3 regions of the Cedecea selenatireducens genome follow, and region 3 is predicted to be linked to each of the others. Evidence: predicted binding sites of a transcription regulator. Region 3 holds the regulator's gene; each other region holds the start of a gene.
The links. The regulator Fur, encoded in region 3, represses iron uptake genes when iron is present. The targets are predictions, from matches to a motif close to ATAATAATGAGAACNACTATCAA.
Positions count from the first base shown of each region.

Region 1: ACE38U_RS04030 (Nramp family divalent metal transporter) is a predicted target of Fur. The motif match lies at 1,804-1,826, and genes of this name have one in related genera.
Region 2: sufA (Fe-S cluster assembly scaffold SufA) is a predicted target of Fur. The motif match lies at 2,884-2,906, and genes of this name have one in related genera.

Region 1 is NZ_JBHIKW010000002.1:244,441-251,761, reverse strand. It holds gene ACE38U_RS04040 (diguanylate cyclase) at 1-275, shown strand, start outside; gene ACE38U_RS04035 (NupC/NupG family nucleoside CNT transporter) at 316-1,503, opposite strand; gene ACE38U_RS04030 (Nramp family divalent metal transporter) at 1,849-3,105, shown strand; gene ACE38U_RS04025 (DUF2502 domain-containing protein) at 3,162-3,488, opposite strand; gene mgrA (L-glyceraldehyde 3-phosphate reductase) at 3,643-4,632, opposite strand; gene ACE38U_RS04015 (alpha-keto acid decarboxylase family protein) at 4,802-6,463, shown strand; gene ACE38U_RS04010 (ion channel protein) at 6,460-7,321, opposite strand, start outside.
Region 2 is NZ_JBHIKW010000011.1:105,777-113,097, forward strand. It holds gene ACE38U_RS17470 (CPBP family intramembrane glutamic endopeptidase) at 1-197, shown strand, start outside; gene ACE38U_RS17475 (DUF4823 domain-containing protein) at 332-844, shown strand; gene ACE38U_RS17480 (ABC1 kinase family protein) at 923-2,563, opposite strand; gene sufA (Fe-S cluster assembly scaffold SufA) at 2,949-3,317, shown strand; gene sufB (Fe-S cluster assembly protein SufB) at 3,326-4,807, shown strand; gene sufC (Fe-S cluster assembly ATPase SufC) at 4,824-5,570, shown strand; gene sufD (Fe-S cluster assembly protein SufD) at 5,545-6,825, shown strand; gene sufS (cysteine desulfurase SufS) at 6,822-7,321, shown strand, end outside.
Region 3 is NZ_JBHIKW010000009.1:74,071-81,391, forward strand. It holds gene nagE (N-acetylglucosamine-specific PTS transporter subunit IIBC) at 1-1,128, shown strand, start outside; gene glnS (glutamine--tRNA ligase) at 1,307-2,974, shown strand; gene chiP (chitoporin ChiP) at 3,438-4,844, shown strand; gene chiQ (ChiQ/YbfN family lipoprotein) at 4,891-5,217, shown strand; gene fur (ferric iron uptake transcriptional regulator) at 5,316-5,762, opposite strand; gene fldA (flavodoxin FldA) at 6,042-6,572, opposite strand; gene ybfE (LexA regulated protein) at 6,752-7,030, opposite strand; gene ybfF (esterase) at 7,163-7,321, opposite strand, start outside.

The sequences.
Region 1 (7,321 bases), on a different contig from region 3:
AGTTTTGTCTCTACCTGCCTGATACCGACCTGCATGCGGCTATTGCCGTCGCCCAGCGGGTACGCAAGATGCTGGTGAACACGCCGCTTAAGCTTGAGGATGAATCCACGCTGCTGGTGACGGCTTCGCTGGGCGTTGCTTCCCATGAAGAGGCGCCGGACGGCGCGCTGGAGCAGATACAGAGCCAGGCCGATATTCGGCTTTATCTGGCTAAGCAGCAGGGGCGTAACAGAGTGTGCTGGGGCGCAGAGGTAGCCGCCGAATCGCGGGCATAAAAAAACCGGTGCATGGCACCGGTTTCTTCATACGCAAAAATTAGATAACCAGCGCGGCGATGGACGCGGACAGGATACTTACCAGCGTAGAACCGTAAACCAGCTTCAGGCCGAAGCGGGAAACCACGTTACCTTGCTCTTCGTTCAGGCCTTTAATCGCGCCCGCGATGATGCCGATAGAAGAGAAGTTAGCGAAGGAAACCAGGAACACGGACAGGATACCTTCCGCACGTGGAGACAGGGAGCCAGCAATCTTCTGCAGATCCATCATGGCAACGAATTCGTTAGAAACCAGTTTGGTCGCCATGATACTACCGACCTGCAGCGCTTCGCCGGACGGCACGCCCATCACCCATGCAACCGGGTAGAAGATGTAGCCCAGAATGCCCTGGAAGGAGATGCCCAGCACGGCCGCGAACAGCGCGTTCAGGCCAGAAATCAGCGCGATGAAGCCAATCAGCATAGCGGCAACGATAATCGCCACTTTGAAACCTGCCAGAATGTACTCGCCGAGCATTTCGAAGAAGCTTTGACCTTCGTGCAGGTTAGACATCTGCAGGTCTTCTTCTTTCTCATCCACGCGGTACGGGTTGATAAGCGACAGCACGATAAAGGTACTGAACATGTTCAGCACCAGCGCGGCAACCACGTATTTTGGCTGTAGCATGGTCATGTACGCGCCCACGATTGACATGGACACGGTAGACATCGCGGTTGCCGCCATGGTGTACATGCGGTTGCGCGACATCTTGCCGAGAATATCCTTATAGGCGATGAAGTTTTCTGACTGTCCCAGAATCAGCGAGCTTACGGCGTTAAAGGATTCCAGCTTACCCATACCGTTGACTTTAGAAAGCACGGTACCGATGGCGCGAATAACAATCGGCAGAATGCGGATATGCTGCAGAATACCGATCAACGCAGAAATGAACACGATTGGGCACAGCACCTTCAGGAAGAAGAACGCCAGGCCTTCGTCGTTCATTTTGCCGAAGACAAAGTTTGTCCCTTCGTTAGCGAAGCCGAGCAGTTTCTCGAACATCTCGGAGAAACCTTTTACGAAGCCCAGGCCGACGTCTGAGGTCAGGAAGAACCAGGCCAGTAAAACTTCGATCACTAACAGTTGAATGACAAAGCGAATACGAATTTGCTTGCGGTTAGGGCTGACCAGCAGAGCCAGCAGCGCGACCACAGCAAGCGCTAAAACAAAGTGCAAAACGCGGGACATATTTGCTCCAAATATGAGGCAGGTTTAATTTCGTTGCACATTCTATGTAACAAGCAATAAGAAAACGAGATCAATTCCACACTATAGTGATGAGCTGTGACGGAACGCAAAAATAGTGATCCACCATACATTTCTGCTATGTTAAGTAAAGAAGCTAAAAGTTACGTTAGGATAACTGGCTAACAGCTTACACGTTGGTTGAATGTTAATCCGTTAACCGGCATCCAGAATCGCCATCTCACGCCTCCTGCCTATCGTTTTCAGCTATCAGAGAAATCAATTTCCCCGCATTAAATGAACTTGATAATCATTCTCACTTTGATAGCATGAAACATAGCAAAGGCTATATCTCAGAGGCAGAAGATGACAAGCAGTCGCATTGACAGCAACACCGGGCGTACCGCGCGCAAGCTGCGGCTGGCGCTGATGGGGCCAGCGTTTATCGCCGCTATCGGCTACATCGATCCCGGTAACTTCGCGACCAATATTCAGGCCGGGGCGAGCTATGGCTACCAGCTGCTGTGGGTGGTGGTGTGGGCCAACCTGATGGCGGCGCTGATTCAAGTGCTTTCCGCCAAGCTGGGGATTGCCACCGGCAAAAATCTCGCGGAGCAAATCCGCGACCATTATCCGCGTCCTCTGGTGTGGATTTACTGGGTTCAGGCGGAAATCATTGCGATGGCGACGGATCTCGCCGAGTTTATCGGGGCGGCCATCGGCTTTAAGCTGATCCTTGGCGTTTCGCTCTTGCAGGGCGCGGTGCTGACCGGGATCGCCACTTTCCTGATCCTGATGCTGCAAAGCCGCGGGCAAAAGCCGCTGGAAAAAGTCATTGGCGGGCTGCTGCTGTTTGTGGCCGCGGCCTACATCGTTGAGCTGATATTCTCCCAGCCGAAGTTTGCGGAGCTGGGCAAAGGAATGTTGATCCCAAGCCTGCCAACGTCCGAGGCGGTTTATCTTGCCGCCGGCGTGCTGGGGGCGACTATCATGCCGCACGTGATTTACCTGCACTCTTCGCTGACCCAGCACCTGCATGCGGGCAACCGGGCAGAGCGCTATTCCGCGACCAAATGGGACGTGGCGATAGCCATGACGATTGCCGGCTTCGTCAACCTGGCGATGATGGCGACCGCTGCAGCGGCGTTTCACTTTACCGGGCACACCGGCGTTGCCGAGCTGGAAGATGCCTATAAAACGCTGGAGCCGCTGCTGAGCCATTCGGCGGCCACGATTTTCGGCCTTAGCCTGGTCGCGGCAGGTCTGTCATCAACGGTCGTCGGGACGCTCGCCGGGCAGGTCGTCATGCAGGGCTTTGTGCGCTTCTATATCCCGCTGTGGGTACGCCGGGCTATTACCATGGCGCCGTCTTTCGTGGTCATCATGATGGGGCTCGATCCTACCCGTATTCTGGTCATGAGCCAGGTTCTGCTGAGCTTCGGGATTGCCCTGGCGCTGGTGCCGCTGCTGATTTTTACCAGCGACAAAAAGCTGATGGGTGACCTGGTTAACGTGCGCTGGGTGAAGCTTGTCGGCTGGGCGATTGTGGCGGTGGTGGTGGCGCTGAACCTGTGGCTGATTTTCGGCACGCTATTTGGCAATTAATCTTGCCGGGTAAAGCGGATAAAATGCAAAGGGCTGGATAATCCAGCCCTTTTTTATCAGTGGCGGTGACCGTGGCCGTGGCCTCTGCCACGGTGGTCGTCTCGATCTCTCCAGCCTTCGCGATAGCCGCGTTCGTAGCTGTTGCGACCGCGATCCCAGCCTTTGTTCCAGCCACGGTGGTGATGCCAGCCGCGATCGCGCCATTCATAGTTTCGGTGCCAGTAGTCGCGGTCCCGCCATCTGCCACCGTCCCAGTAGTTGCCGCGATAATCCCTGTCGCCAATCTGTAACTTAACCGACGGCAGCAGGGTAATTTCACCCGCGTTAGCCACCATCGGCGCCGCGGCCAGTAAGGCAAGGGCAAGCATTAATGACCTGAACATACTTTCTCTCCCTGGTTCTCTTAGCCGTGTTGCGGCTTGTTAACACAATATTACAAACCGACAAACAGTCCGATGAACTACACAATTCCTAAATCACCGACGGCAGCACTTTTTGCACAAGCTAGCGGCTGATTCAGGGAGAGAAGGTAAGCGTTTACACCAAAATGGCCTCGATTGCAGTGCGTTCCTGCTCGCTGAAACCTCGTTTGCTGAGCATGCCCACGGCATCCTCTATCTGGCTGGTTTTACTGGCGCCAATTAATACCGACGTTATCTTCTCATCTCGCAGTACCCACGCCAGCGCCATCTGCGACAGCTTCTGCCCGCGTTTTTCCGCCAGCGCATTAAGCTTGCGCACTTTGGCCAGTTTCTCTTCCGTTATCTGGTCCGGATTCAGGAAGCGACTGCCGCTGGCGGCGCGTGAATCAGCGGGAATACCGCCCAGATAGCGGTCGGTGAGCTGGCCGCCGGCAAGAGGGGAAAAGGCGATGCTGCCGACGCCTTTGTTTTGCAGCAAATCCAGCAGGCCGCCTTCAACCCAGCGCTCAAACATCGAGTAACGCGGCTGGTGGATGAGGCAGGGTGTGCCGAGATCGTTCAGGATATCAATGGCTTTTTCCGCCTGGTCTGCAGGGTAGTTAGAAATCCCCACGTACAGCGCTTTACCCTGGCGCACGAGATGGTCGAGGGCGCGCATGGTCTCCTCCAGCGGCGTTTCCGGGTCCGGGCGGTGATGATAGAAAATATCGACGTATTCCAGCCCCATGCGCTTCAGGCTCTGGTCGAGGCTCGAAATCAAATATTTGCGCGAGCCCCAGTCGCCATAAGGCCCGTCCCACATGGTGTAGCCCGCCTTAGTGGAGATAATCAGCTCATCGCGCCAGGCATGGAAATCTTCCCGCAAAATGCGGCCAAAGTTGGACTCGGCCGAGCCCGGCGGCGGCCCGTAGTTGTTGGCGAGGTCGAAATGAGTAATCCCGAGATCAAAGGCCTTTCTCAGCAGCTGGCGGCTGGTTTCCAGCAGCGTTTCATCGCCAAAATTATGCCAAAGGCCAAGGGAAATAGCGGGCAGTTTCAGGCCGCTGCGGCCGCAGCGACGGTATTCCATAGATGTATAGCGTTCAGGGTCAGGCTGCCAGGTCATTATTGCCATCCTTATGGGTAACAGAGAAATTAGTGTATACGCTTTCACAATCCAGAATACGCCGTATCCCGCTGTAAATTCCACGTTCCACCCCTAAAATCGGATATATTCTCGACACCGATCCCGGTTACTCAATACTCACAGCAAGCCCTCATAGAAGGAAAATCCTATGCGCTACTGTGTGGCAGACTATCTTGTCGACCGGCTCAACGAAGCGGGGATCGGTCACCTCTTCGGCGTGCCCGGTGACTACAACCTTGTTTTCCTGGATCACGTTATCGCCCATCCGAGGCTGGCCTGGGTTGGCTGTGCTAATGAACTGAATGCGGCCTATGCTGCCGACGGATATGCCCGCTGCAAGGGGGCGGCGGCGCTGCTGACCACGTTCGGTGTCGGAGAGCTGAGCGCGCTTAACGGCGTGGCGGGAAGTTACGCAGAGCACCTGCCCATCATTCATATTGTTGGTGCGCCAAATAGCCACGCCCAGCAGCGTGGAGAGCTGCTTCACCACACGCTGGGTGATGGCGATTTCCGTCATTTTCTGCGCATCGCGGAAGAAGTTTCGGTGGCGCAGGCCTCGCTAACGCCCGCCAACGCCTGTAGCGAAATTGATCGCGTGATCCTCGAGGCCCTCAGGCATCAGCGTCCCGGCTATCTGTTACTGCCGAGCGATGTTGCAGAAGCGCCTGCGACACGTCCCTCAAAACGACTGATTGCGACTGAAACGGCGGCTGAACCGGCCACTCTGGAAGCCTTCCGCCATTGCGCGCAGGCCAAAATTGCCGAAAGCCGCAGCGTTGCCCTGTTGGCAGATTTCCTTGCCCAGCGCTACGGCCTGCAAAAAACGCTTCAACAATGGATGAACAGCACGCCCGTGCCGCATGCTTCATTGCTGATGGGAAAGGGGCTGTTTGATGAAAGCCAACCCGGTTTTCTCGGCACCTACAGCGGAGCGGCCAGCCAGCCGCCGGTCAAACAGGGTATTGAAGGCGCCGGGCTGGTTATCTGCGTGGGCGTGAAGTTTACCGACACCATCACCGCAGGATTTAGCCAGAAGCTAAGCCTGCAGCAGACGATTGAGGTTCAGCCGAATGCGGTGCGGGTGGGGGAACGCTGGTTTAGCGGCATTTCAATGGCTCAGGCGATAGCCATTTTGCAGCCGCTGTGCGCTCGTCAGGCCGCCTCCTGGCCCGAGGCAACGCAAAGGCCGCCAGCGCTCCCTGCCTGCGAAAGCGGCAAGCTGGACCAGCACGCTTTCTGGCAAGCAATACAAAATGCCTTACAGCCAGGGGATATCATTCTGGCCGATCAGGGCACGGCGGCCTTTGGCGCGGCGGCGTTGACTCTGCCTGCAGGCGTAACCTTCATCGTGCAGCCGCTCTGGGGATCGATTGGTTTTACGCTGCCAGCGGCGTTTGGGGCGCAAACCGCGTGGCCGAACAGGCGTGTACTTCTGCTGATAGGCGACGGCTCCGCCCAGCTCACTATCCAGGAACTGGGCAGCATGCAGCGTGACGGCCAGAAACCGGTCATCCTGCTGCTGAATAACGAGGGTTACACGGTTGAACGCGCTATTCATGGCCCTGAACAGCGCTACAACGACATTGCGGCCTGGGACTGGACCCGTTTGCCGCAGGCGATGAACGTTGACAGCCTCGCCGAGTGCTGGCGAGTCACGGAAACCGCGCAGCTTGCCGCCGTGTTGGAGAAACTGGCCAGCCCGGAAAGGCTGGCGCTGGTGGAAGTGGTACTGCCAAAGCAGGACATTCCCGAGCTGCTGCGAGCGGTCACCAGCTCGCTGGGCAAGGGCAATTCAGAAATGGAGCACTAGTGATTCGATCGCCCGGCCATCATCAATGGTTTACCCGCCAGCAGGAGCCAGGCGGGTAACATCACGATGCACAGCAGGGGCAGGAGTTTGACGTCCGGCACCACGGCCATCGCCATAAACAGGCTCAGCCAGCCATCACGCGTCACCACAAGCACCAGGCCAAGGACGGCGCACGACAGCGTAATCGCGGCGGGAACGGCCTCGACGTGCTGGTGCAGCATCATACCCAGGGCAACGCCCACAAATACCGCCGGGAAAATACGCCCGCCCCGGAAACCGCTGGCGGCGGCGACAACCAGCGCCGCCAGCTTCACCACCGCAAACAGCAGCAGCGATGAAACCGAGAAGCCGGAAACCGCCAGCTGGCGCATCTCGTCCAGGCCTTTAAACAGGGTGATTTCGCCGCCAATTATCCCCAACAGACCCAGCAAAAAACCACCGACGCCGAGAATAAGCACCGGCTGTTTTAGCTGATGCATCAGGCGGTGCAGCCTCAGTAAGCACCAGACGCCCACCATACCCATCGCGATGGCGATGGCGGTCACCACCGCGCCGCTGAACAGATCTTCAATGTGCATTTCCGGGTAGTTGGCAACCGGCAGGGCGAAGTGTGGATGGAAAAAAATGCTGGTGGTCAGCGCCCCAGCGGACGCCGCCATTAATGGGGCGAACAGCCTGTCCCACAGCGGCACTTCGTTATTCCCGCCGAGCGTTTGCGAAAAGATAAGCGCGGCGGCAACCGGCGTGCCGAATAACGCACCGATGGTTCCTGCTGCGGCCAAAATCGTCCAGTCCAGCGGACTAACTTTCGGTAACACACGGGCCCCCAGCGCCACCGCGAGCGCGATATTCACCGCC
Region 2 (7,321 bases), on a different contig from region 3:
CAGCCGCAATATTCGGCGGGCTCCATTTCGCCGGTGGGCCGCTGCTGATTATTTTTGCCGCGCTGGCGGGGCTTATTTACGGCCTGGCATGGATGTGGAGTGGGCGACTGTGGGTTGCCGTCGCGTTTCACGTCGGGTTAAATATTACCCATTTATTGCTGTTTACCTATCCGGTGCTGCGGCATACTGTGCATTAATTCGTCGCGGCAATGGCTGGCAAGTCTTCTTGCTTAATCATTGCCGCTATAACACTTATTTTATTGATATACATTTAAGTTAAACATCAACAACGTTGCTACTATCGCCAGCTTTTAAACGATAAGGAATTATAATGAAACGGTTGTTGTTTGTTTTTGCTGTTGTATTACTTGCTGGTTGCTCCGCTAAATACAGTACCAATAATGTTCAAAAGAGCACTGAGCTGTTAGTCAAGGATTTACCCGTCGCGGTAGCAAAACCTACTGATGGGATCTATGAAACCCACAGCTATGCAGGGTCTGGCGAAACCACCGCCACAGTCGTTAAAGCAGCAATTTTGCGCCACTCCGATAGCGTTAGCGTATATTCTGATTGTGAAGATCTGATGTGTTTAAAAGACAAGCATACGCTTAGCCGTGGTTACTATGTGGTTCCACAGATCCTTCATTGGGAAGACAGGGCTACCCAGTGGTCCGGTATTCCAGACAGAATCGAAATCAAAATTTCTGTTTATAATGCTGAGACCAATGCCAGAGTTGCCTCGACCATTATTAGTGGGAAAAGCAAGTGGGCCACATTTGGTGGCGATCACCCTCAGGATCTTTTACCTGTCCCAATTAATGCCTGGATTACAAGCCTGTATTAAATAACCATTGGAAAAATAATGAAGCTCCGTCTTGCGGAGCTATAACTGTTATTCGGTGCTATTCTGCTGGGGCTAAGCTCACCGCCTCAACAATCTGAATATCAACCACACGCTTCCTGCGACGGCGCACAATAAAGCGAGAGCAGGGAACAGTGGAATGCCCAATAGCGTTACCTTCAGGCCAAACAGCCACGGCGTCACCACTATCATCAGGGCGGCTAAAACAAGGGCGAGAGCCAGCGTGGATGCCGCACGTTCAAGCGACTTTCCCAGCTGATTGATATTCTCTACGTTGATATCCGCGTGTAATTTGCCGTGGCGCAGCCTCTGCATGACCAGACGCAAAGTTTGCGGGAGTGCATCTCCACCGTCGAGCAGGCGGTTGCCGAGCCTGAGCAGATGCCTGCGGCTTCCTGCGCGGGCATAGCGTTTCAATATCTCCTTTTTAATCACCGGACGAAGAATGCTGATGATATCGAACTGCGGATCCATTCTCAGCAGCACGCCGTCGGCGGTAATCAGCGCCTTAAAGAGCAAAACCAGATCGGGCGGTAAGGTCAGGCGGAATTCGCGGGCGGTGGAAAGCATATCCGTCAGCGCTTTCCCCAGCTGTAGCCTGAGATTGCCCTGTTTTTGCAGGAAATAACCGGCGGCAAGCTCCAGATCGGTGAGATTGAATGAGTCCTGGTCGCTCCAGACGATAAGCGCGTCGACAATACCGCCGGTGTCTCGCTCGCTAATGGCGTAAATCAGCGACAGCAGCTCATCGCGGCGCTCCTCGCTCAGGTTGCCGACCATCCCGAAGTCAATAAAACCAACCCGGTTACCCTTCAGCGCCATCACGTTACCCGGATGGGGGTCTGCATGGTAAATCCGTAGCTTAAAGAGCATATCGATAAATGCCTTCGCGCCAGTCTGTGCCAGAAGCTGGCCGTCAAACCCTGCAGCGGCAAGCTGGGCGCCGTCGACCGGAGCAATGCCCGGCAAAAATGCCTGCACCATTAACGTGGGGCTGCACCACTCCGGGTAGATCTTCGGAATCACGATATCGTCGGAACCGGCGAAGAATTGATAGAATTTTTCACCGTTGGCCGCTTCATGGCAAAAATCCAGCTCCTGATACAGCGCATTCTCCAGATAACGCACCAGCATCACAGGCTGAAAGCGGGCCAATGCCGGGCTCTGCTGCTCGAGGCTTTCGGCAAGATAACGCAGCAGCCGCAGGTCTGCTTTGAGGGTGGTTTCAATGCCGGGGCGTTGAATTTTAACAATCACCTCATCGCCCGTTCGCAGACGCGCTCTGTGGATTTGCGCCACTGAACCGCTGGCGAGCGGAGTTTCATCGAATGAGGCAAAAACGTCGGCAGGCGCAGCGCCAAGCGTCGCGATGACCTGAGGTTCAAGCTGTGACCACGGAAGTGGATTGGCGCTGGAATTCAGCTGGCTCAACGCTTCAGTCCATGCCGGATCCAGCAGATCGCTGCGTGTAGAAAGAATTTGCCCGAGCTTCACGAACGTCGGACCCAATTCTTCGAGCGCGGCGCAAAGGCGTTGCGGCATTGGCAATGCATCATGGGCATTGCTGCCGCGGATTTTGTTATGCAGCGAGGATAACCCCAGCAGTTTTACGATGTCCTGCAAGCCATAGCGGATAAGAACGCCGGTGATTTCCTGCAGCCTCACGCGATCGCGGGCGGTGACCATTATCATTTTCAGCATCTGGCTAAACTCCCTTTTTCCTTATCAGGAGGATAGCTGATAAATCGAGGTCGGGGATTTTGCCGCTGGCAGTCTGAAAATTACTGGTACTTTGTTGGTGCGATTCTCATTCAGTGCGTTTCCAATCACATAAATAGTTATTTTCGATACATCTTTTCCCTTGTCGGCTTCAGGCGCTTTTCTTCTTTGATATTTCCTTTTACACCAGTGGTTTAAACAGCTCTTTTCGCCATCTGCAAGAGTTTGCCGACGGTCTATCCTTAGTAAAGACGCGCAAAAAACCAGCGTTTCGCGAATACCCCTGTTTTCATAACGTTGTATTGATAATTGTTATCATTAACATAAGGGTATCGGCCTTCGGGCGCAGAGAATGATGAGGTGAAGAATGGATGTGCAAACCGGTTCCTTTGATCCCAACGATTTTGCCTGGCAGGGGCTGACCCTGACTCCGGCCGCCAGCGCGCATATTCGCGACCTGGCTGCAAAACAACCCGAGCTACAGGGCATACGCCTGAGCATCAAACAGACGGGCTGCGCAGGTTTTGGCTACGTACTGGACACGGTCACCGAGCCAAAGCCGGACGACCTGGTTTATGAGTTCGACGGCGCGCGCCTGTGGGTGCCGCTCTCCGCCATGCCTTTTATTGACGGCACCGAAGTGGATTACGTGCGCGAAGGCCTGAATCAGATCTTTAAATTTAATAACCCGAAAGCGCAGCACGAGTGCGGCTGCGGCGAAAGCTTTGGGGTATAGGCGGTACTATGTCTCGTAATACTGAAGCAACTGACGATGTCAAAACCTGGACCGGAAACCTCAATTATAAAGAGGGCTTTTTCACCCAGCTGCAAACCGAGCAGCTGGCGAAGGGCATAAACGAAGAGGTGGTTCGGGCAATTTCTGCCCGTCGTAACGAGCCGGACTGGATGCTGGAGTTTCGCCTGAACGCGTTCCATGCGTGGCTGAAAATGGAAGAGCCGCACTGGCTGAAGGCCAATTACGACAAGCTTAACTATCAGGATTACAGCTACTACTCCGCGCCGTCCTGCGGCAGCTGTGACGATACCTGTGCCTCGCAGCCTGGCGCGGTTCAGCAGCCGCCTAATGCCTTCCTGACTAACGAAGTGGAAGAGGCGTTTAAACAACTGGGCGTCCCGGTGCGGGAAGGCAGTGAAGTGGCCGTCGACGCCATTTTTGACTCCGTTTCCGTGGCGACGACCTACCGCGAAAAACTCTCCGGGCAGGGGATTATCTTCTGCTCCTTCGGCGAGGCCATTCACGATTACCCGGAGCTGGTGAAAAAATATCTGGGTACCGTGGTGCCGTCAAACGACAACTTCTTCGCCGCGCTTAACGCCGCAGTCGCTTCCGACGGCACCTTTATCTACATCCCGAAAGGCGTGCGCTGCCCGATGGAACTGTCCACCTACTTCCGCATTAACGCGGAAAAAACCGGCCAGTTCGAACGCACGATTTTAGTGGCAGATGAAGGCAGCTACGTGAGCTACATCGAAGGCTGTTCCGCGCCGGTTCGTGACAGCTATCAGCTGCACGCCGCGGTGGTGGAAGTCATTATTCACCGCGATGCCGAAGTGAAGTACTCCACGGTGCAAAACTGGTTCCCGGGCGATAACAACACCGGCGGCATCCTGAACTTCGTCACCAAGCGCGCCCTGTGCGAAGGTGAGAATAGCAAGATGTCCTGGACGCAGTCGGAAACCGGCTCCGCCATCACCTGGAAATACCCGAGCGTGATCCTGCGTGGCGACAACTCCATCGGCGAGTTCTTCTCCGTGGCGCTGACCTCCGGCCATCAGCAGGCGGATACCGGCACCAAAATGATCCACATCGGCAAGAACACCAAATCGACGATCATTTCGAAAGGGATCTCCGCCGGTCGTAGCCAGAACAGCTACCGTGGCCTGGTGAAAATTATGCCGACGGCCACCAACGCCCGTAACTTCACCCAGTGCGACTCAATGTTGATCGGGCCGGACAGCGGGGCGCATACCTTCCCGTACGTGGAGTGTCGGAACAACACGGCGCAGCTGGAGCACGAAGCTACCACGTCACGCATTGGTGAAGATCAGCTGTTCTACTGCCTGCAGCGCGGGATCAGCGAAGATGACGCCATCTCAATGATCGTCAACGGGTTCTGCAAAGACGTGTTCTCAGAGTTACCGCTCGAATTCGCGGTGGAAGCACAAAAATTATTAGCCATCAGCCTCGAACACAGCGTCGGTTAAGGATTAAGGGAAAACTATGTTAAGCATTAAAGATTTACAGGTCAGCGTTGAGGACAAAGAGATCCTGCGCGGCTTAAACCTCGAAGTGAAGCCGGGCGAAGTCCACGCCATCATGGGGCCGAACGGCTCCGGCAAAAGTACCCTGTCCGCCACGCTTGCCGGGCGTGAAGACTACGAGGTGACCGGCGGCTCGGTTCAGTTCAAGGGCAAAGATTTGCTGGAGCTGTCGCCGGAAGACCGTTCCGGTGAAGGCATCTTTATGGCCTTCCAGTATCCGGTGGAAATTCCCGGCGTCAGCAACCAGTTCTTCCTGCAAACCGCTCTGAATGCGGTGCGTGAATACCGTGGCCTGGAGTCGCTGGACCGCTTCGACTTCCAGGATTTGATGGAAGAGAAAATCAAGCTGCTGCAAATGCCGGAAGATTTGCTCACCCGCTCGGTGAACGTCGGCTTCTCCGGCGGGGAGAAGAAGCGTAACGATATTCTGCAGATGGCGGTGCTGGAGCCGGAGCTGTGCATTCTCGATGAAACCGACTCCGGGCTGGACATCGATGCCCTGAAGATTGTCGCCGAGGGCGTTAACTCGCTGCGCGACGGCAAACGCTCATTTATCGTGGTCACCCACTACCAGCGCATTCTGGACTACATCAAGCCTGACTTTGTTCACGTGCTGTATCAGGGGCGCATCGTTAAATCTGGCGATTTCAGCCTGGTGAAACAACTGGAGGAGCAGGGTTATGGCTGGCTTACCGAACAGCAGTAACGGCAACGCCCTCCAGCAGTGGCATCATCTGTTTGAGGCACAGGGGACCGGGCGCTCGCAGGTAGCCCAGCAGCATATGCAGCAGCTGCTGCGTCTGGGGCTGCCGACGCGCAAGCATGAAAACTGGAAATACACGCCGCTCGACGGCCTGCTGAACAACCAGTTTGTGCTCGCGCCACAGTCGCCATTGAGCGCGCAGCAGCGTGATGACCTGGCTTTGCCTGTAGATGCGCTGCGGCTGGTGTTTGTTGACGGGCATTTCAGCGCTGAGCTGAGCGATAACGCGGCAGACAGCGGCTTTGCGATTAGCATCGACGATGACAGGCAAACGCTGCCGGCGCCGGTACAGGGTGAAGTTTTCCTGCATCTTACGGAAAGCCTGGCGGAGACGGTGACGCATATCCGCGTGGCGCGTAACACCCAACCTGCTAAAACGCTGCTGCTGATGCACGTTACTCGCGGTAGCGCAGGGCAGGAGATGGCGACGGCGCATTATCGTCACCATCTGGTGCTTGAGCAGGGGGCTCAGGCCACGGTGATAGAGCACTTTGTCAGCCTTGACGATGCGGCACATTTTACCGGCTCGCGATTTACCGTCGAAGTGGCCGCCAACGCGCAGCTCAACCACTATAAGCTGGCGTTTGAAAATGCGGCCAGCTACCACTTTGCCCACAACGATCTGCTGATTGAGCAGGACTCGACGGTTCACAGTAACAGCTTCTTGTTGGGGGCGGCGGTACTGCGGCACAACACCAGCACGCAGCTTAACGGCGAGAACAACCAGCTGCACATCAACAGCCTTGCGCTGCCGGTGAATAACGAAGTGTGCGATACCCGAACCTGGCTTGAGCACAACAAGGGTTATTGCAACAGCCGTCAGCTGCATAAAACTATCGTGCGTGATAAAGGCCGCGCGGTGTTTAACGGCATGATCAAAGTGGCCCAGCACGCGATTAAAACCGACGGACAGATGACCAACAACAACCTGCTGCTTGGCCGTCTTGCGGAAGTGGACACCAAGCCGCAGCTGGAAATCTACGCCGATGACGTGAAGTGCAGCCACGGTGCGACCATTGGGCGTATTGACGACGAGCAGATGTTCTACCTGCGCTCGCGCGGTATTAGCGAACGGGCCGCGCAGCAGATGATTATCTTCGCCTTTGCCGCAGAGCTTACCGAAAGTATTCGCGACGAGGCCTTAAAACAGCAGGTGCTGGCGCGTATCGCCCGGCGCTTTGCAGGGGGCAAGGCATGAGTTTTTCAATTGAGCAGGTCAGGGCGGATTTCCCTATCCTGAGCCGCGAGGTCAACGGGCAGCCGCTGGCCTACCTCGACAGCGCTGCCAGCGCGCAGAAACCACAGGCGGTGATTGACGCCGAGCTTGAGTTTTACCGCAACGGCTACGCTGCGGTGCATCGCGGCATTCACACGCTGAGTGCAGAAGCTACCACGCTGATGGAAAACGTGCGTAGCCAGACGGCACGGTTCATCAACGCCGCTAAACCGGAAGAAATTGTCTTTGTCCGTGGCACCACAGAGGGGATAAACCTCGTGGCCAACAGCTGGGGCAACGCCAACGTGCAGGCCGGGGATAACATCATCATTAGCGCCATGGAGCATCACGCTAACATCGTGCCGTGGCAGATGCTGTGTGAACGTACCGGCGCGGATCTGCGTATTATCCCGCTGAACCAGGACGGTACGCTGCAGCTTGAGGTTTTCCCGACGCTTATCGACGAGCGCACAAAGTT
Region 3 (7,321 bases):
ATCACCGAACCGCTGGAATTCTCCTTCATGTTCGTTGCTCCGGTACTGTACCTGATCCACGCAGTGCTGACCGGTATCTCCGTGTTCATCGCGGCAAGCATGCACTGGATTGCTGGCTTCGGCTTCTCCGCGGGTCTGGTGGATATGGTGCTTTCGTCCCGTAACCCGCTGGCAACCCACTGGTGGATGCTGATTCCTCAGGGTCTGGTGTTCTTCGTTCTCTACTACGTGGTATTCCGTTTCACCATCACTAAATTCAACCTGCTGACCCCTGGCCGTGAACTGGCGGTAGCCGGTGATGAAGCTGATGGTCAGGACGTGAATGTGAGCGGCGATGCGAATCAGGACGTTTCCGGCCTGGCTCGTCAGTACATCTCTGCGGTCGGTGGCTCTGCTAACCTGACCGGTATTGATGCCTGTATCACTCGTCTGCGTCTGAACGTGAAAGACTCTTCCGTAGTAAACGAAGCGCTGGCTAAGCGTCTGGGTGCAACGGGCGTTATCCGCCTGAACAAAACCAGCGTGCAAATCATCGTTGGCTTTGCTGCAGAAAAAATTGCTAACGCAATGAAAACTGCAGGCACCGTAGAAGCAGCCGCGCCTGTTGCTGGCACAGCGCCAGCGCCTGCTGCTAAACCACAGGCGGTTCCAAACGCCACCAGTACGACCGTTGCGGCTCTGGTTTCTCCGGTCACTGGCGAAGTGGTTGAGCTTGATCAGGTTCCTGACGAAGCGTTTGCCAGCAAAGCAGTAGGGGATGGTGTGGCCGTTAAGCCAACCGACAAAACCGTGGTTTCTCCTGCTGCGGGTACGATTGTGAAAATCTTCAACACCAACCACGCTTTCTGCCTCGAAACAGAAAAAGGCGCTGAAATTGTGGTTCACATGGGCATCGATACCGTTGCTCTGGGTGGTAAAGGGTTCACTCGTCTGGTGGAAGAGGGTGCGGAAGTGGTTGCCGGCCAGCCGGTTCTGGAAATGGATCTTGATTTCCTGAACGCCAACGCTCGTTCCATGATTAGCCCGGTTGTTTGCAGCAACATCGACGACTTCAGCGGTCTGGTTATCCAGGCGAAAGGTCAGGTGGTTGCCGGTCAAACGCCACTGTATGAGATTAAAGGCAAGTAATCGCTCCTGAGTAAGCATTTGTGCCTTAAGCGGCTGGCGTAAATCGTCAGCCGCTTTTTTATTGCCTGCCGTTAACCGGGCATGAACAACCCTAATTTATGCAACTAAAGGTTGTTTCCCGGGGCCGCTTATTAGATCATGCACCGTTAACTAAGGTACACGCTTTGAGGAACCCGCGATGAGTGAGGCTGAAGCCCGCCCAACTAACTTTATTCGTCAGATTATTGATGAAGACCTGGCGAACGGTAAGCACACGAGTATTTGCACCCGTTTTCCGCCTGAGCCAAATGGCTATCTGCATATTGGTCACGCCAAGTCTATTTGCCTGAACTTTGGCATTGCCCAGGACTACCAGGGGCAGTGCAACCTGCGTTTCGATGACACAAACCCGGTAAAAGAAGACATCGAATACGTAGAGTCCATCAAGCATGACGTTGAATGGCTGGGCTTCCATTGGTCCGGTAACGTTCGTTATTCGTCTGACTATTTTGACCAGCTGTTTAACTATGCCGTTGAGCTTATTAATAAAGGTCTGGCCTATGTTGATGAGCTGAGCCCGGAACAAATTCGTGAATACCGTGGTTCCCTGACCGCGCCTGGCAAAAACAGCCCATTCCGCGATCGTAGCGTTGAGGAAAACCTCGCGCTGTTCGAGAAAATGCGCAACGGTGAGTTCGCCGAAGGTACCGCCTGCCTGCGTGCTAAAATCGATATGGCTTCGCCATTCATCGTGATGCGCGATCCGGTGCTGTACCGCATTAAGTTTGCCGACCACCACCAGACCGGCAGCAAGTGGTGCATCTACCCGATGTACGACTTCACCCACTGCATTTCTGATGCGCTGGAAGGGATCACCCACTCGCTGTGTACCCTGGAATTCCAGGATAACCGTCGTCTGTATGACTGGGTGCTGGATAACATCACTATTCCTGCTCACCCGCGCCAGTACGAGTTTTCTCGCCTTAACCTCGAATACGCCATCATGTCCAAGCGTAAGCTTAACCTGCTGGTGACCGAGAAGATTGTTGAAGGCTGGGATGACCCGCGCATGCCGACTATTTCGGGCCTACGCCGCCGTGGTTACACCGCAGCTTCTATTCGCGAATTCTGTAAGCGCATTGGTGTGACCAAGCAAGACAACACCGTGGAAATGGCTTCTCTGGAATCCTGCATCCGTGACGATCTCAACGAGAACGCACCGCGTGCGATGGCCGTGCTGGATCCGGTGAAAGTTATCATCACTAACTATCCTCAGGGTGAAGAAGAGACGGTGACCATGCCTAATCATCCGAACAAACCTGAGATGGGCAGCCGTGAAGTGCCGTTCAGCGGTGAGGTTTATATCGACCGGGCTGACTTCCGTGAAGAAGCGAACAAGCAGTACAAGCGCCTGGTGCTGGGTAAAGAAGTTCGCCTGCGTAATGCGTATGTGATCAAAGCCGAGCGTGTTGAAAAAGATGCGGAAGGCAATATCACCGAGCTTTACTGCACCTACGACCCGGAAACCCTGAGCAAGGACCCGGCAGACGGTCGCAAAGTTAAAGGCGTGATTCACTGGGTGAGCGCCGCACATGCGTTGCCGGTTGAAATCCGCCTGTATGACCGCCTGTTCAGCGTTGCAAACCCAGGCGCTGCGGAGGACTTCCTGTCGACCATTAACGCTGACTCACTGGTTATTCGTCAGGGCTTCGTTGAGCCAAGCCTGCAGAACGCAGAAAAAGGTAAGGCTTATCAGTTCGAGCGTGAAGGTTACTTCTGCCTCGACAGCCGTTACACGACGGCCGAAAAATTGGTATTTAACCGCACCGTTGGCCTGCGCGATACCTGGGCTAAAATCGGCGAATAATTGCCGTTAATCGTCTGATAAAAACGCCGCTCAATGCGGCGTTTTTTCTTTCTGGTTACCTGGTATTAACGAGCAGTACACATTCGCGATGCGAATTAATTCTCATTTACACTCTTCAGATCATTCCCTCGCACTCAGTCATCTCTTCTCCGTAATATCCTGATGCTTATAATGAAAGCGCTCTCAAAAGAATTTTATGTGGTTAATTAATCGGATTGCGGGCTAAGCATCTGCTGAGCGATTTTGTTACAAATGCACATAGATTATGTGCTCTCTGTCATACTCCAGGAAATCTCTGATACAAAGTCATTGATAATTCGCGTCGCGAAAAATAGTCTATGAGCAGCAGTAATGCGGGTGTGTCAGGTAGAAACCGCTTTTAGCCTTTGGGCAATTTTACTTTTTTCGTCAATGGCGCTTTTCACGTCAGACGATGATTTTTACGTCAAAGAGGAATTTAACTATGCGTACGTTTAGTGGCAAACGTAGTGCGCTTGCTCTTGCTATTGCAAGCGTTACCGCTCTTTCAGGTTTTGTAGTGGCTCCGCAGGTTAGCGCTGCGGGCTTTGTTGATGACTCAACGCTGACCGGTGGCGTCTATTACTGGCAGCGCGAACGTGACCGTAAAGATGTGACCGACGGTAAGTACAAAACTAACCTGTCACACTCAACCTGGAACGCTAACCTGGACTTCCAGTCCGGCTACGCAGCCGACATGTTTGGCCTGGATATCGCCGCTTTCACCGCCATTGAGATGGCCGAAGACAGCGCCAGCGGCCACCCAAACGAAATCGCATTCTCCTCTAAAAACAAAGGCTACAGCGAAGACTACTCCGGCGATAAAGGCGGCATCAGCCTTTATAAAGCGGCCGCTAAATTTAAGTACGGCCCGGTCTGGGCTCGTGCGGGTTATATCCAGCCAACCGGCCAAACGCTGTTAGCGCCACACTGGAGCTTCATGCCTGGTACCTATCAGGGGGCTGAAGCTGGGGCGGCATTCGACTATGGCGATGCAGGTGCGCTGAGCTTCTCCTACATGTGGACCAACGAGTACAAGGCTCCATGGCATCTGGAAACGGACAAGTTCTACCAGAACGACAAAAAGACCAAAGTTGATTATCTGCACTCCATCGGCGCGAAATATGACTTCAAAAATGACCTGATTCTGGAAGGGGCATTTGGTCAGGCTGAAGGTTTTGTTGACCAGTACTTCGCGAAAGCGAGCTACAAATTTGACGTTGCAGGCAGCCCGCTGAGCACCAGCTACCAGTTCTACGGCACCCGTGATAAAGCCTCTAACAACACCATCAACGATATTTATGACGGTACCGCGTGGCTGCAGGCGCTGACCTTAGGCTACAAAATTGGCCAGGTTGACCTGCGTCTGGAAGGGACCATGGTGAAGGCAGAAGGCCAGCAGGGTTACTTCCTGCAGCGTATGACGCCAACCTATGCCTCTTCAAACGGCCGTCTCGATGTGTGGTGGGATAACCGTTCTGACTTCAACGCCAACGGCGAAAAAGCCGTGTTCTTCGGCGCAATGTATGACCTGAGCAACTGGAATCTGCCGGGTTGGGCTGTTGGGGGCTCCTATGTTTATGCATGGGATGCAAAACCAGCCACATGGGCGCTTGATGCTTCCGGTAACCGTCAGGATATCGCATCCAACAAGATCAAAGAGTCTTCATACAGCCTCGACGCAATGTACACCGTGCAGGAAGGCCGTGCGAAAGGTACGCTGTTCAAACTGCACTTCACTCAGTACGACAACCACTCCGATATCCCAAGCTGGGGCGGTGGTTACGGCAACATGTTCCAGGATGAGCGTGACGTGAAATTTATCGTTATTGCTCCGTTCACCATCTTCTAATGCTAAATCGGGCGCGCAAGCGCCCGTTTTTTATAAGGAACTGAACATGAAAAAAATCCTGCTGGTTACCGCCGTGGCTTTCACGCTCTCCGCCTGCGTTCAGCCCCCGGCTCCGCCGGAAGATTCACATCTGAAGCAGGCTTACAGCGCTTGTATCAATACCGCAGAAGGCAACCCGGATAAAATCGAAGCCTGCCAGAGCGTGCTGAACGTACTGCGCCAGGAAAAACAGCACAAAGCGTTTGTTGAAAAAGAGACCGTGAGCGTGCTGGATTATCAGAAATGCATTCAGGCAAGAAAGAGCGGGAATGATGAAGCCGCGAAGGTTCGCTGCGATAAAATCTGGCAAGAAATTCGCGCGAATAACAGCTGATTACGTTTTTTCAGTCAATAAAAAAACCGGCAAGGGAAACCTGCCGGTTTTTGCTTTTAAACGCCACCTGTTCGGCAGCGTTCGTTAATGCGGATTACTTATTTAGGATCGTGCGCGGTGTCGTCTTCGCGGCAGTCGCCTTCGGCACAGTGTCCGTACAGATAGAGACTGTGGTTAGTCAGGCGGATACCGTGGCGTGTGGCAATTTCACGCTGGCGCGATTCAATAGAATCATCGCTGAACTCGATTACTTTGCCGCAATCGAGGCAGATAAGGTGATCGTGGTGATGCTGCTGGGTCAGCTCGAAAACGGACTTGCCGCCTTCAAAATTATGGCGGGTCACGATCCCGGCATCGTCAAATTGGTTCAGCACGCGGTAGACCGTCGCCAGGCCTATTTCTTCGCCCATGTCGATCAGACGTTTATATAAGTCTTCCGCGCTGACGTGATGATTTACCGGCTCTTGCAGCACTTCGAGGATTTTCAATCGCGGAAGCGTGACTTTCAAGCCGGCCTTCTTTAATGCGGTATTGTTGTCAGTCATGCGGAAAGTGTCCTGTTGCTTAACGATTCGCTCAAACTGCAGTGAGCGTAAAGAGTAATGCGTCTCATTATAGAACTGCTGCTTCTAAATGGGAACCGCAAGTATGGTGCAAAATGAGGCTGAAAAATCGTGGCGGCGTCGCCATTTACAGTAATTATCAGCCAAGCTGTCAGGAAGACATTGTACAGGGATGTACGAGAAAGTTACAAACTTGTAGCAATTATTTTCATTGCTACAAGCTATCAAGATGGCGCAAACGCTGCATTTGCGCCAGACAAATCAGGCGTTAATAATATCGGCCAGATTCAGTTCTTCAGAAATCTGTTTGACCCACTTCTCAACGCGCTCGGCGGTCAGTTCCGGCTGGCGGTCTTCGTCGATGGCCAGACCGACAAAGTTGTCGTCGTCTGCCAGGCCTTTTGACGCTTCAAAGTGGTAGCCCGCGGTCGGCCAGTGGCCTACGATAGCGGCGCCGCGCGGTTCGATGATATCGCGAATGGTACCCAGCGCATCACAGAAGTATTCCGCGTAGTCTTCCTGGTCACCACAGCCGAACAGCGCAACCAGCTTACCGTTGAAATCGACTTCTTCGAGAGTAGGGAAGAAATCATCCCAGTCGCACTGCGCTTCGCCGTAGTACCAGGTTGGGATGCCGAGCAACAGAATGTCGAAACCTTCGAGATCTTCTTTGCTGCTTTTAGCAATGTCATGCACCTCAGCAACGTCTTTACCGAGCTGTTTTTGAATCATTTTTGCGATATTTTCGGTGTTACCGGTGTCGCTGCCGAAAAAAATGCCTACGATTGCCATGAGTAAAATAACCTCTTGAAACTTAATAGTATGCTGGCCGTTCAATGCCCACGTATAGGGCAATCATAGCAGAACAGCTCCACCAGCGGAAACAGCTATCACGGCGGGGTGCACAGTCTGCAACATGGTTTTGCTCACCCTTTTGAGATTTCAGATGACGGGCAGGGCAACAGAAAGCGCTATCCCAGCTTTTTAAGCTGCTCGAGCAACATCTCTTCGATCAGTTCGCTACGACTGATGCTGCGGGCGTCGGCAAGCTGGTTGAGGGCGTCGACCGCATCATTGTTCAGTTTTAGCTCAACTCGCTTCAAACCACGCACTTTGTCGCGCTTAAGCTGATTGCGTTTATTAATACGCAGCTGCTCATCGCGCGAGAGCGGATTGGTTTTAGGCCGCCCGGGGCGACGCTCGTCCGCGAACAGATCTAATGTAGTACGGTCCGTTTGTTCTTTTGCCATGATTAGGATACTGACAGGAAATTCTGGCTGCAGGGGCAGGGTGCCGGTGCAATTAAGCGCGCCATCATACATCAGCGCGCCATTCCCGCCAACGCGTTAGCGACTTCTGCTGGCCGGTCGTTCTGTTTTTAATCAGTTTTTCGGTTCCGCGTCGATAAATCGGTGAATTGCGCGTAAAACTGCCTCCGGTTTTTCAGCGTGAACCCAGTGGCCCGCGCCAGCGATGACGTGCGCACGAGCCTGCGGGAACTGACTTAAAAGCGCCTCGCGGTGGCTTTCATCAACATACGG